Regions from separate parts of the Cobetia sp. AM6 genome, predicted to be linked through region 3. Evidence: predicted binding sites of a transcription regulator. Region 3 holds the regulator's gene; each other region holds the start of a gene.
The links. Region 3 encodes sigma-54, which starts transcription at its own class of promoters, with help from an activator protein. Its sites were predicted from a motif close to TGGCACNNNNNTTGCTNT; they were not measured.
Positions count from the first base shown of each region.

Region 1: the regulator sigma-54 is predicted to act here: its motif matches at 1,628-1,645, upstream of CLAM6_RS07335 (aminomethyltransferase family protein).
Region 2: the regulator sigma-54 is predicted to act here: its motif matches at 2,610-2,627, upstream of CLAM6_RS07360 (dimethylamine monooxygenase subunit DmmA family protein).

Region 1 is NZ_AP021868.1:1,716,941-1,721,028, reverse strand. It holds gene glnT (type III glutamate--ammonia ligase) at 1-1,190, opposite strand, end outside; gene CLAM6_RS07335 (aminomethyltransferase family protein) at 1,865-3,010, shown strand; gene CLAM6_RS07330 (helix-turn-helix domain-containing protein) at 3,311-4,018, shown strand; gene CLAM6_RS07325 (GNAT family N-acetyltransferase) at 4,083-4,088, shown strand, end outside.
Region 2 is NZ_AP021868.1:1,722,227-1,726,314, forward strand. It holds gene CLAM6_RS07350 (protein glxC) at 1-668, shown strand, start outside; gene CLAM6_RS07355 (FMN-binding glutamate synthase family protein) at 683-2,023, shown strand; gene CLAM6_RS07360 (dimethylamine monooxygenase subunit DmmA family protein) at 2,712-3,398, shown strand; gene CLAM6_RS07365 (PDR/VanB family oxidoreductase) at 3,383-4,088, shown strand, end outside.
Region 3 is NZ_AP021868.1:836,343-840,430, reverse strand. It holds gene lptA (lipopolysaccharide transport periplasmic protein LptA) at 1-572, shown strand, start outside; gene lptB (LPS export ABC transporter ATP-binding protein) at 576-1,316, shown strand; gene CLAM6_RS03560 (RNA polymerase factor sigma-54) at 1,550-2,998, shown strand; gene hpf (ribosome hibernation-promoting factor, HPF/YfiA family) at 3,659-3,967, shown strand; gene CLAM6_RS03550 (PTS sugar transporter subunit IIA) at 3,977-4,088, shown strand, end outside.

The DNA of each region.
Region 1 (4,088 bases), 880 kb from region 3:
TCGATGGCCAGCGAAAGATTCTGCGGCAGCTTCTCGATGCCCTTCTCGGCGCATTCGCTCGGGGTCAGCGAGTAGAGATTGATGTTGTGGGGCGTGCCCGGGTCCAGCTTGCGCGCCACGCCATCCAGCCCCGCCGCGATGATGGCGGCGTGCACGAGATAGGGGTTGCAGCCGGCGTCCGGCAGGCGGAACTCGAGGCGACCGTAGGGCACACGCACCATGGCCGAGCGGTTGTTGTCACCGTAGGCGATGAAGACCGGCGCCCAGGTCGCGCCGCTGGTGCTGCCACCACCGACCAGACGCTTGTAGGAATTGACGGTCGGCGCGGCAAAGGCACACAGCGCCGGGGCATGTGCCAGCAGTCCGCCGAGGAAGTGGTACGCCAGCGGCGACAGGCCCATGCCCTGGGCGTCGGAGTCATCGCCGAACAGGTTGCGGCCGGTGTCATCACATACGGACAGGTGGAAGTGCATGCCATTGCCCGGGCGGTCCGCCAGCGGCTTGGGCATGAAGGAGCACACCATGCCCAGGTCATTGGCGATCTCGCCGGCGGCCATGCGCACGAAGGTGAAGCGGTCTGCCGAGGTCAGTGCATCGCTGTAGGTGTAGTTGATCTCGAACTGGCCGTTGGCGTCCTCGTGATCGATCTGATAAACGTCGAAGTCCACCGCTTGCAGCGATTCGACCAGGCGCTCGAGGAATTCACGCGAACGCGACAGGCCCTTGTAGTCGTAGCAGGGCTTGGCGAGGGTATCGCTCTCGTCCACCGGCAACAGCTCACCCGCTTCCCCCCGGCGGAACAGCGAGAATTCCGGCTCCAGCCCGCTATTGAGCGTCCAGCCCTTCTCCTTCAGGCGCTCCAGCTGCTTGAGCAACACCACGCGGCTGTCGTTGGCGAACGGCTGACCATTGACGTAGCCATCACAGGCCATGCGTGCATAACCCGGCTGCCACGGCACCAACGACAACGAGCTCAGATCACCCCGCGCCATGAAGTCCGGCCCCTCCGGCGACATGCCGAGACCACTGACGGCAAAGCCGGCAAAGCCGGCGCCCTTCTCGACCACATCCATCAGGCAATTGGCCGGCACGGACTTGGTCTTGGCAGCGCCATGAATATCCACGAACTGCGCCAGCAGATAGCGAATGTCGTGATCCTTGATGAACTGTTGCGCGTTTTCGGGTGACATCTGGGTTTCCTCTGAGAGCGGACCGGGTTTCATCTCCCTCGACACTGTCTGCCACCCCGGGAAACCTGACCCCTTGTGGTGACTCGCCACGTCAAGATAGCGGATGAAACGAGTTTTTGTGATTCCTGCTGGTCAACTTTATTTCCCCCAAAGAAAAGCATGCAGCATGCCATTTCGCCAACTGCCGGCCAGAACTTTTCACCAACCTACTGTTTTGCATGGAAATTTATTTTCCAAGTTCATTTCATCCCACAGGAAACGCCAGGTGATCCTGAGTGAATTTCTACCTGTTTCTCGAAATAGGCATCATTTCGGTGCCCAAAGCTCTCTCTTCGCACCAGCATGACGCAAAGCGCTAATATTCACGCCCTGATTCGTGCTGCCAATCGGCGCCTGACTCGCTCAAGTGCTGCCGTGGCCATGGCCTTTGACGGAATTGGCAAGCCCCTTGCTTAACTATGGGGAATGTTTCTTTCCTTCCAAGAATCGACTCTCGTGCGATCAGGCAAGGCAAGCAGCAGGCACAAGCCCTGGTGAAGCGCCTGAAAAGGCGAAAGAACAACAACACCTCCTGCGGCGGATGCGCGTCTTGCGCGACATCATCGCCAGCATCAGCAGGACTACGGCACCCCCCATTTACGCTAGGCAGCACGACTCACAGGAGAAAGGGACGCATGGCGAATTCATGGCGCATCTCGGCACTGGCCGAACAACACCGCAAGCTGGGCGCGGAGCTCGAAGACTGGAATGGCATGGGCACCGCCTGGAATTACGCCGTCTCGGACACGGCCGATGACCACGAGACCATTCGCACCCGCGCCGGTCTGATGGATGTCTCGGGGCTCAAGAAGATCCACTGCAATGGTCCGCACGCTCAGGCCGTGCTGGATTACGTCACCACGCGGGACATGTCCAAGCTGTATCCGGGCAAGTCGGTGTATGCCAGCGTCTTGAATGAGGCCGGCAAGTTCGTCGACGACTGCATCGTCTATTGCCTGGCACCGAACTCCTACCTCGTGGTGCACGGCACGGGTACCGCGAATGAAATGCTGGCCAAGAGTGCCCTGGGGCGCGCCGTCAGCCTGACCTTCGATGACGACATGCACGACATGTCACTGCAGGGGCCGGTCGCGGTGGATTTCCTGGAGCGTCACGTGCCGGGCATCCGTGAGCTGCGTTACTTCCACCATCTGCAGACCCAGCTGTTCGGCTGCCACGTGATGATCTCGCGCACCGGCTACACCGGCGAGCGTGGCTACGAGATCTTCTGCAAGGCCAAGGACGCCCCCTCTCTGTGGGAACAGATCCTCGCGGAGGGTGCCGACATGGGCATCAAGCCGTGCAGCTTCGGTACCCTTGACTGGCTGCGGGTCGAGAGTCACCTGCTGTTCTACCCGGCGGACAATTCCGAAACCTACCCGTACCCCGACCAGCCCGTGGGCGACACCCTGTGGGAACTGGGCCTGGACTTCACCGTCTCGCCGGGCAAGACTGAATTCCGTGGCGCCAGCGAACACTTCGCGCTGCAGGGCAAGGAGCGCGTCAAGGTCTATGGCGTGCTGCTGGATTCGAAAGACGTCGCCCAGATCGGTGACAAGATCTACGCCGACGGCAAGTGTGTCGGTGTCATCACCCAGGGCATGTACTCGCGCCTGAGCGATCGTTCCATGGCGCTGGCACGTCTCGAACCCGGCTATGCCGAGCATGGCACCCCGCTGACCCTCAAGACTGGCACTGACGGCGAGACCAGCCTCTCGGCCATCAGCCATTCCCTACCCTTCGATGACCCGGAAAAGGCCAAGCGACTGGCTCGCGGCTGATCGCACGCCACAGCCGCGAGGCAACAGCTCAAGCCCCGCGGCAACAGTGCGAATCGCGTGATGCTGGATAGCGTGAAACCTGAGAGGCCTCCTCGGCATGGCGTCGAGGAGGCCTCTTGCATCACACGCCATGGAGTCAGGACGAGGACTGGCCACAAACGTGGATGAGGGTTGGCGGTAAACTTGATAATGTCACCCGATATCCGCACGCGGGTGACGCGCAACGACTCCTACAAGGACGCGTATTCTCATCCCGCCTGCCCATCCCTATCGCATTCACCTCCGCCACAGGAGTTATCCATGCCGCGAGAATCCTCCCATTCCTCCGATACCCCTCAACCGACAGCGCCTGACACGAAAGCGCCTTCGCTGGCCGCGGAACCTGCCGCGCAGTCCGAGGTGAAGGAGACCATCACCGCGGCAGCCGACGAGACACGCCTGGGGCTCGAGCAGCACATCGCGCGCGCGCTCAAGCAGCAGCGAGTCTCGCAGGGCTACAAGATTTCCGACGTCTCGCGTATCGCCGGTGTCAGCCAGGGCATGATCAGCAAGGTGGAGAACGCCCAGGTGTCCACCAGCCTCGATACCCTCAACAAGCTGTGCAATGCCTTGAGCCTGCCGATCTCGAAGCTGTTCAGTGATTACGATGTCAACGGGCGTGGTGCCCAGCACATCAAGGCCGGGCAAGGCATGCAGGTGGTGCGCACCGGCACGGAAGTCGGCCATGCCTATCAACTGTTGAGCTACAAACAAGGCCCCAAGAAGCGCTACGAACCCTTCCTGATCACCATGGATGACGCCAGCGAAGTCTTCCCCAACTTCTGTCATGCCGGGCATGAATTCATCTACCTGCTTTCCGGCAACCTCACCTACCGTCATGGTGACAAGTTCTATGACATGGGGCCCGGTGACAGCCTGGCCTTCGATGCCGGTGTGCCGCATGGCCCCGAGAAATTGAACGAGGTGCCGATTCAGCTGCTGTCGATCATTCACTACGACGATGAATGAGCCTCTCTGACGAATGAGACCCTCGAACATCCATCATCATCGTCATGGGGGCTGGACAACATCAATGAAG
Region 2 (4,088 bases), 890 kb from region 3:
TGGCCGTTGAAGGGCTACGCGAATTGAACCAGGCCCTGCACGATGCCGACATCCTGAAGGACGCGCGTGAGTGGCGAGTGGTCAATTCCGACGGCGCCCACAATATCGCCTGCGGCATCAATGACGACATCAGTGTCGATATCGATGGCCATGCGGGCTACTACTGCGCGGGCATGAACCAGAAGGCCAGCGTCACCATCCACGGCAACACCGGGGTCGGGGTGGCGGAAAACATGATGTCCGGCTGCGTGCGGGTCAAGGGTGATGCCTCCCAGTCCGCGGGCGCGACCGCCCACGGCGGCCTGCTGATCATCGAAGGCAATGCCTCGGCGCGCTGTGGTATCTCGATGAAGGGCGTGGATATCGTCGTCAAGGGCAATATCGGGGCCATGAGTGCCTTCATGGGCCAGGCGGGCCGCATGGTGGTCTGCGGCGACGCCGGTGAAGGGCTCGGCGATTCGCTCTACGAAGCGCGAATCTACGTGAAGGGCACGGTCGCATCGCTGGGCGCGGACTGCATCGCCAAGGACATGCGTGCCGAGCACCTGGAAGAACTGGCGGAGTTGCTGGCGAGTGCCGGAATCGAGGAAGACCCGGCCAGCTTCACGCGTTATGGATCTGCGCGTCAGCTCTATCACTTCAAGGTCGACAACGCCTCAGCCTACTGATCAGGATGCTCAACATGACCGACGAGACTCAAACACAGCCCTACAACCCGGCACTGCGGGAATCCGCGACCTTCGGCCGCGATGTCATCCATGAGATCCAGCGCGCGGCGGAGACGGGAATCTACGATATCCGTGGCTGGGGCGCCAAGCGCAAGGTGCCGCATTTCGACGACCTGCTGTTCCTCGGCGCCAGCATGTCGCGCTATCCGCTGGAAGGCTATCGCGAGAAGTGCGAGACCGAAGTCGTGCTCGGCACGCGCCATGCAAAGAAGCCGGTCGTGATCAGCACGCCGGTGACCATCGCTGGCATGAGCTTCGGTGCCCTGTCCGCCCAGGCCAAGGAAGCGCTGGGGCGTGGCGCCTCGGAAATCGGCACCTCCACCACCACCGGCGATGGCGGCATGACCCCGGAGGAGCGCGGCCAGTCCTCGCGACTCGTCTATCAGTATCTGCCGTCACGTTATGGCATGAACCCGGACGACCTGCGCAAGGCCGATGCGATTGAAGTCGTGCTCGGGCAGGGCGCCAAGCCCGGCGGTGGCGGCATGCTGCTGGGCCAGAAGATTTCCGAGCGGGTCGCGGGCATGCGTACGCTGCCGCAGGGCATTGACCAGCGCAGCGCCTGTCGCCACCCGGACTGGACCGGCCCGGATGACCTGGCGATCAAGATTGCCGAACTGCGCGAGATCACCGACTGGCAGGTGCCGATCTACGTCAAGATCGGCGCGACCCGCACCTACTACGACGTCAAGCTGGCGGTGAAGGCGGGCGCGGATGTCATCGTGCTGGATGGCATGCAGGGCGGCACGGCCGCCACCCAGGATGTCTTCATCGAACACGTCGGCATCCCGACCATGGCTGCCATCCCCCAGGCCACTCAGGCACTGCAGGAGATGGGCCTGCACCGTGAGGTGCAGCTGATCGTCTCCGGCGGGATTCGCAATGGCGCTGATGTGGCCAAGGCGATCGCGCTGGGTGCCGACGCCGTGGCCATCGGTACCGCCGCCTTGATTGCGCTGGGCGACAACCATCCGCGCTATGCCGATGAGTATCAGAAGCTGGGGTCCGCCGCCGGTTTCTATGACGACTTCCAGGATGGCAAGTGTCCGGCCGGTATCTCCACCCAGGACCCGGAGCTGAGCCAGCGACTGGACCCGGTCGCAGCCGGCAAGCGTCTGGCCAACTACCTGCGCGTGCTGACGCTGGAAGCCCAGACCCTGGCACGTGCCTGTGGCAAGTCGCACCTGCACCACCTGGAACCGGAAGATCTGGTCGCCCTGAACGTGGAAGCCGCGGCCATGGCCCGGGTGCCGCTGGCGGGCACCAACTGGGTGCCGGGACAGAGCGGTTACTGATGGCACGATCTCTATCGTGCGTGTGCCATTGCGCATGAGAGCGATCGTGCATGGCTGGCATTGCGCATGATTGTCATGGCAAAGCTGCGAAGCCTTTTGTCAGCAAGCTCGCCGCAATGTTGTCCAGGCAAGCTGTCGCAATGACAAGAGCTCTGCTCCGGTTGATGTAGAAAAATGTGACCTGATTCCATCGAGTCATTAGAGCGCCTCACCCCTTCGGTGAGGCGCTTTCTTTTGTGCTGAGTTCAATCAAGGAATCCGGCCGATATCGTGCAAGCGAAAGCGCGTCATAATGCTGATGATGGAGAAGCACATGGTGTCGTGTCGACGGAGAGGTCGTGATTTTCTCAAGGCAGAGTTTTTCCATTCTTTCAGGATCTTGTGGTTATTTCATGAGAAAGATGTCAGGCGTAGAGGTTGGCTTGTGGGGTGAGAATGAAACAGAGCAATAATGGTGAATACAAGCCGTTTTACCTGAGCTGAGTGTTCTGTTTTGGTGCGTGAATGTCTCGATTGATGGTTCATGTATGAAGCAGGATTTTCAGGCAATTTTGTCGGGTATGTGGGGCAATGATTTTGCCGTCAATGGCACGAAATATGCTCAAGAAATGGAGTGGTAGTCGGATGCACGTCATCGTCAAGACGGCGGCATTACAACAAGGACAATTTCTCAGAGCAGGGTCGTGTCATGAAAAGCCCGCAATCATCCTCTGTCACTGCCGGGATTCGAAGTCGGCAACACTATCCACGCATCGAGGCGCTGCCCGATGCCCAACGCTATCTGGTGGCGTGCCAGTCTCCCGAGAGCCTGCCAGGTACTGGTGAGGCGGCGGGCAACGCCCGTCAGCAGCTGCAGATGCATTGTCAGCTGATCAGTACGCTGCTGGGGCAGCTCGGTAGCCGCGAGGTGGGAGGCGCCGTGCAATCCGCCCCGGCAACAGAGGCGTTGCCCACGGGCCCCGTCGACAACGCCCGTCTGCATCGCTGGTACGACGTCGATGACCGCCCGAAGGCCTGCGACGCACTGGTCGGCGCCATCAGCGAGATCGGTGTCGCGGGGTGTCTGGTCATCATCGGCAGTGAGCATTTCGTGTGGCAGGTCGCCAATCTGGCTCAGCAGCAGGGGCTGCTGCTGGATGACATGGTGATGTTGCCGGTCGCTGCCCTGGGGCGGCATGTGTTCTGCGTGCACTGTCAGCAGGTCAGTGAGCATGTCATCCACTCGCCGGCAGCCTGTGATGGCTGCGGTTTGATGCTGGAAGTGCGTGATCATTTTTCCAAGCGTCTCGGCGCCTACATGGGCGTGCGAATCGATGCGGAAGCCCCGGGAGAGATTCCCCCACAGGAGGAGGTGGCACCATGTCTCGCTTCATGAAGGCGCGGGTCGCCGCGGTCGATCAGCTCAGCAGCAGCGTGCGCCGTCTCACCCTGGTGCCTGCCGATGAGGCTCCCCCCTTCACGCCGTTCTCGCCGGGCAGTCATGTGGTGCTGGGCATTCCGGGAGAGGGGCGGGTGTGTCGCAACGCCTACTCATTGATCAGCCCGCCGGATGATCCCTCGCATTACTGCATCGCGGTGCGTCGTCAGCCGGTCTCGCGTGGCGGCTCCGAAGCCATCCATTCCCGTGTGCAGGTCGGTGACGAGCTGGAACTCAGCCCGCCGGCCAACCTGTTTCTGCCGCACTGGCAGGCGCGCCACCACCTGATGCTGGCAGGCGGCATCGGCATCACGCCGTTTCTCTCCTACCTGCCGGAGCTTGAGCGGCGTGGCGCCAGCTGGGAGCTGCACCTGCGCAGCCAGGACCTCGACGTCGCCCGCTTCCCGGAGGCCGCGCCCTATCTGGCGAGTGGCAACATCACCCAGCATCGTCTCGAACGCCCGAACCTGAAGGCCTTGCTGGCGCGTCAGCCCGCCGGCACGCACGTCTATCTCTGCGGCCCGCAAGCCATGATCGATGCCGTGAAGGAAGCGGCACGCGAGCTGCACTGGAGTCTCGCGCGCATCCACCACGAGGTCTTTGCCGCCCCGGAACCGGGGACTCCTTTCACGGCCGTGGCGCGCGCCA
Region 3 (4,088 bases):
CCACGACTCGCAAGCCCTTGACGGCCTGTCGCCAGACCCTCAACAGCGGTGTCATGGCGCTCTGCCTGGCACTGGGCATGTCCACCTTCGCCCCGGCCGCCATGGCGCTGGACAGCGATGCCAGCCAGCCGATCAACATCGCCGCGGACGCCCTGTCGCTCGATGACAAGGCCGGGACCGCCACCTACACCGGCCAGGTGGAAATGCGCCAGGGCAGCATGAAACTCGATGCCAGCCGCGTCGATATCAGCCGCGCCGGCAGCGGCGAGATCTCGCTGGTCAAGGCCACCGGCAAGCGTGCCTACCTGGAACAGCAGCCCGCGCCCGACGAGAAGCTGGTCAAGGGCTGGGCCGACACCATCCGCTACCATGCGCTGGAGCGCCGCGTGGAGCTGGTCGGCAACGCGCGTCTCGAGAAAGGCGATGACACCTTCGAAGGCGGCTACGTGGAGTACTTCCTCGACAAGCGCCAGGTGAACGCCAACAACAGCAAGACGGCACAGCAGACCGAAGGCGGTCGCGTGCACATGACTCTGACGCCGCGCGGCGCCAATGCCAGCAAGGAAAACTGAGTCATGACTGCTGCTACTCCGCGTACGCTGAGCGCTCGCCATCTGGCCAAGGCCTACAAGGGCCGCAAGGTGGTCAAGGACATCTCGCTGGAGATCCGCCAAGGCGACATCGTCGGCCTGCTGGGCCCCAACGGCGCCGGCAAGACGACCTCGTTCTACATGATCGTCGGGCTGGTGCGCGCCGATGCCGGCAACGTCTCCATCGATGACAAGGACCTCTCCGCTGCCGCCATGCATCAGCGTGCACGCGCCGGCATCGGCTATCTGCCGCAGGAGGCGTCGATCTTCCGCAAGCTGTCGGTGGCCGACAACATCATGGCGATCCTGGAGACCCGCAAGGACCTGGATCGCAATGGCCGCAAGGCACGCCTTGAAGAGTTGCTCGAGGAATTCAGCATCACGCACATCCGCGCCAGCGCCGGCATGAGCCTGTCCGGCGGCGAGCGTCGACGGGTCGAGATCGCCCGTGCACTGGCCACCGAGCCGGACTTCGTACTGCTCGATGAGCCCTTCGCCGGCGTCGACCCCATCTCGGTGGGCGAGATCAAGAGCATCGTGCGCCAACTGCGCGATCGTGGCATCGGCGTGCTGATCACCGACCACAACGTGCGCGAGACACTCGATATCTGTGACACCGCCTATATCGTCGGCGATGGCCAGATCATCGCCCACGGTGATGCGGACTCCATCCTGGCCAACCAGCAGGTGCGCGACGTCTACCTGGGCCACGAGTTCACGCTCTAGGGTCAGCGGCTGCGCTGAGCCCACCGGAGGCGAAAGCTTCAAAAGCCGCTGCGTGATTTTATCGCGTAGCGGCTTTTTCATGTCTGACATCAGACGCATGCATGACGTCCATACCACCTTGGTGGAAACATGGCATGCAAGTTGCTTGAATATTCACGACAACCTCTTGTCAGTGCCCCGAGTCACGGTATAGCGTAGTAAGCACGTTCCTTTGCCGTGAATTGACTGACTCCATGAAACCCACCCTGCAACTCCGCCTCGGCACCTCGCTGACCATGACGCCGCAGCTCCAGCAAGCGATCCAGCTGCTGCAGCTGTCGACGCTCGACCTGCGTCAGGAGATTCAGCAAGCCCTCGAGTCCAACCCCATGTTGGAGCTCGACGAGGACTACGAGTCGCTGGATGTCGTCGAGACACAGGATTCGAGCGAGATCTCCACTGCCGACTCCTCGAGCGAGATTCCCGAGGAATACCCCCTCGACAGTGACTGGTCGGACCTCTACCAGGACCACGCCGGTAGCCTGACCAGCTCCGGCAGTGGCAGCGGGAGTGAAGAAGGGCCGGACTTCGATCGCAATACCAGTGTCGAGAGCCTGCAGGACCACCTGCGCTGGCAGCTGGCGATGACCGACCTCGATGGCCGTGAACGCCAGATGGCGGAGAGCCTGATCGATGCCGTCGACGGTGCCGGCTATCTGAGTCTGTCACTCGATGAGCTGGTCGATGGCCTGCGCGGCCAGGGCCTGCCCGGCCTCAAGGCCTCCGAGCTCGAGCAGGTATTGTTGCGTCTGCAGCAGTTCGACCCGACCGGCGTCTTCGCCCGTGATCTGCGCGAATGCCTGCTGCTGCAACTGGCACTGCTGCCGGATGATCTGCCGCTGCTGGCGCAGGCGCGCCGCCTGGTACGTCAATTCCTCGAGGCACTGGGCAACGATGACCGCAAGCTGCTCAAGCGCCGCCTGAGCCTTGATGATGACGAGCTGGACCACGTCATTCGCCTGGTGCGCGCGCTCGACCCGCGCCCGGCATCCGCCTGGGGCGAGCCCGCCAGCGATTACGTGATCCCTGATCTGCTGGTGCGCCATACCCGCCACGGCTGGCAGGTCGAGCTCAACCCGGAAGCGCTACCCAAGCTGCGCATCCAGCCGGAATACGCCGCGCTGATCAAGCGTGCCGACAAGTCCGCCGACAATACCTTCCTCAAGGACAACCTGCAGGAAGCCCGCTGGCTGATGAAGAGCCTGTCATCGCGCAATGACACCCTGCTCAAGGTCGGCCGCGAGATCATGGCGCGCCAGATCGACTTCCTCGAGCAAGGCGAGGAAGGCATGAAGCCGCTGATTCTGGCCAACATCGCCGAAGTGGTCGAGATGCACGAATCGACCATCTCGCGGGTCACGACCCAGAAGTACATCCACACCCCGCGCGGCGTCTTCGAGCTCAAGTTCTTCTTCTCGAGCCAGGTCGGTGGCAGCGGCAGTGGCGACGCCCACTCAAGCACCGCCATTCGTGCCCGCATCCGCAAGCTGATCGCGGAAGAGCCGGCCCGCAAGCCTCTCTCCGACTCACGGCTGGTCGATCTGCTCGCCAGCGATGGCATCGAGGTCGCACGCCGTACCGTGGCCAAGTATCGCGAAGCGATGGGCATCCCGTCCTCCAGCGAGCGCAAGCGTCTGGCCTGACCCGTCACCTGCGGCTGCCATGCCCTGCTCTCACCTCCACAATGGCAGCCGCCGCCAACCTCAAGCGCTGGATTTTCCGCTCATCAGCCTCTGACTTCGCGGGCAGCGGTGCGCCTGTCGCGCGCTCTGTCATCCCGTCAACCGCTCGTCAATTGCCCGTCATGGGCCATGACGGCGCGCAGGATGACGGTAAAAAACCGCCGTTCCGGCAGCGTCATTCACCGTCAATCGCATGTTTTTAAAGTCACTTTTGCGCGTATTGCACCTGGATGACACCCGGACAACCTCCCAAAACGCCGCTTGCTCCACTCAATCGAAGCGCCTGAAAGGCGACGTACATGCAGGGATTGGCGACGAAAACCCGCCTTCTTGCGCGTCTTTCACGCACCACCCACCAGACGTGCCCTTGAAGTCCACTCCGTTACCCCTCACTGAGTTGAAGACAAGCACTGAGCCACGATGCAGCGCAGCGTTGATCTTTGCGCAAAGCTTGGGCATTGTCGGTACAGACGCTCACGACATCTGACGCCACTGGCAAGGGTGCGAAAACATCGCCAGACGGTGGCCGTCAAGCCTGTTGCAGAGCGTCCGATCAGGGTTTGCTCGTAGTCAAAAAGGGTTACAATTGAATGGCAACCCGCTGGATAAAGGAGCGTGTCCATGCAAGTGAATATCACCGGGCATCATGTGGAACTTACCGATCCTCTCCGCGATTACGTCAACGAGAAGCTCGCTCGCCTCGAACGGCATTACGACAACATCACCAATGTTCAGGTGACACTGTCGATCGAGAAGGAGCGCCAGCAGGCTGCCTGCACCTTGCACGCGGCAGGCGCTGACCTCCACGCCCTGGCAGAAGACCCCAACATGTACGCTGCCATCGACGCGCTCGCCGACAAGCTGGATCGCCAGCTGGTCAAACACAAGGAAAAGTCCCAGGCTCGCTCTCAGGGCACCGGGACCCGTTGACCTTCAGCCATGACACTTGATCAGATCCTTCCCCCCGAGCGCACGCTTTACGGTGTCCCCGGGGGGAGCAAGAAGCGGGTGCTTGAATTCTTCAGCACCTTCATCGCACAGAACATTCCCA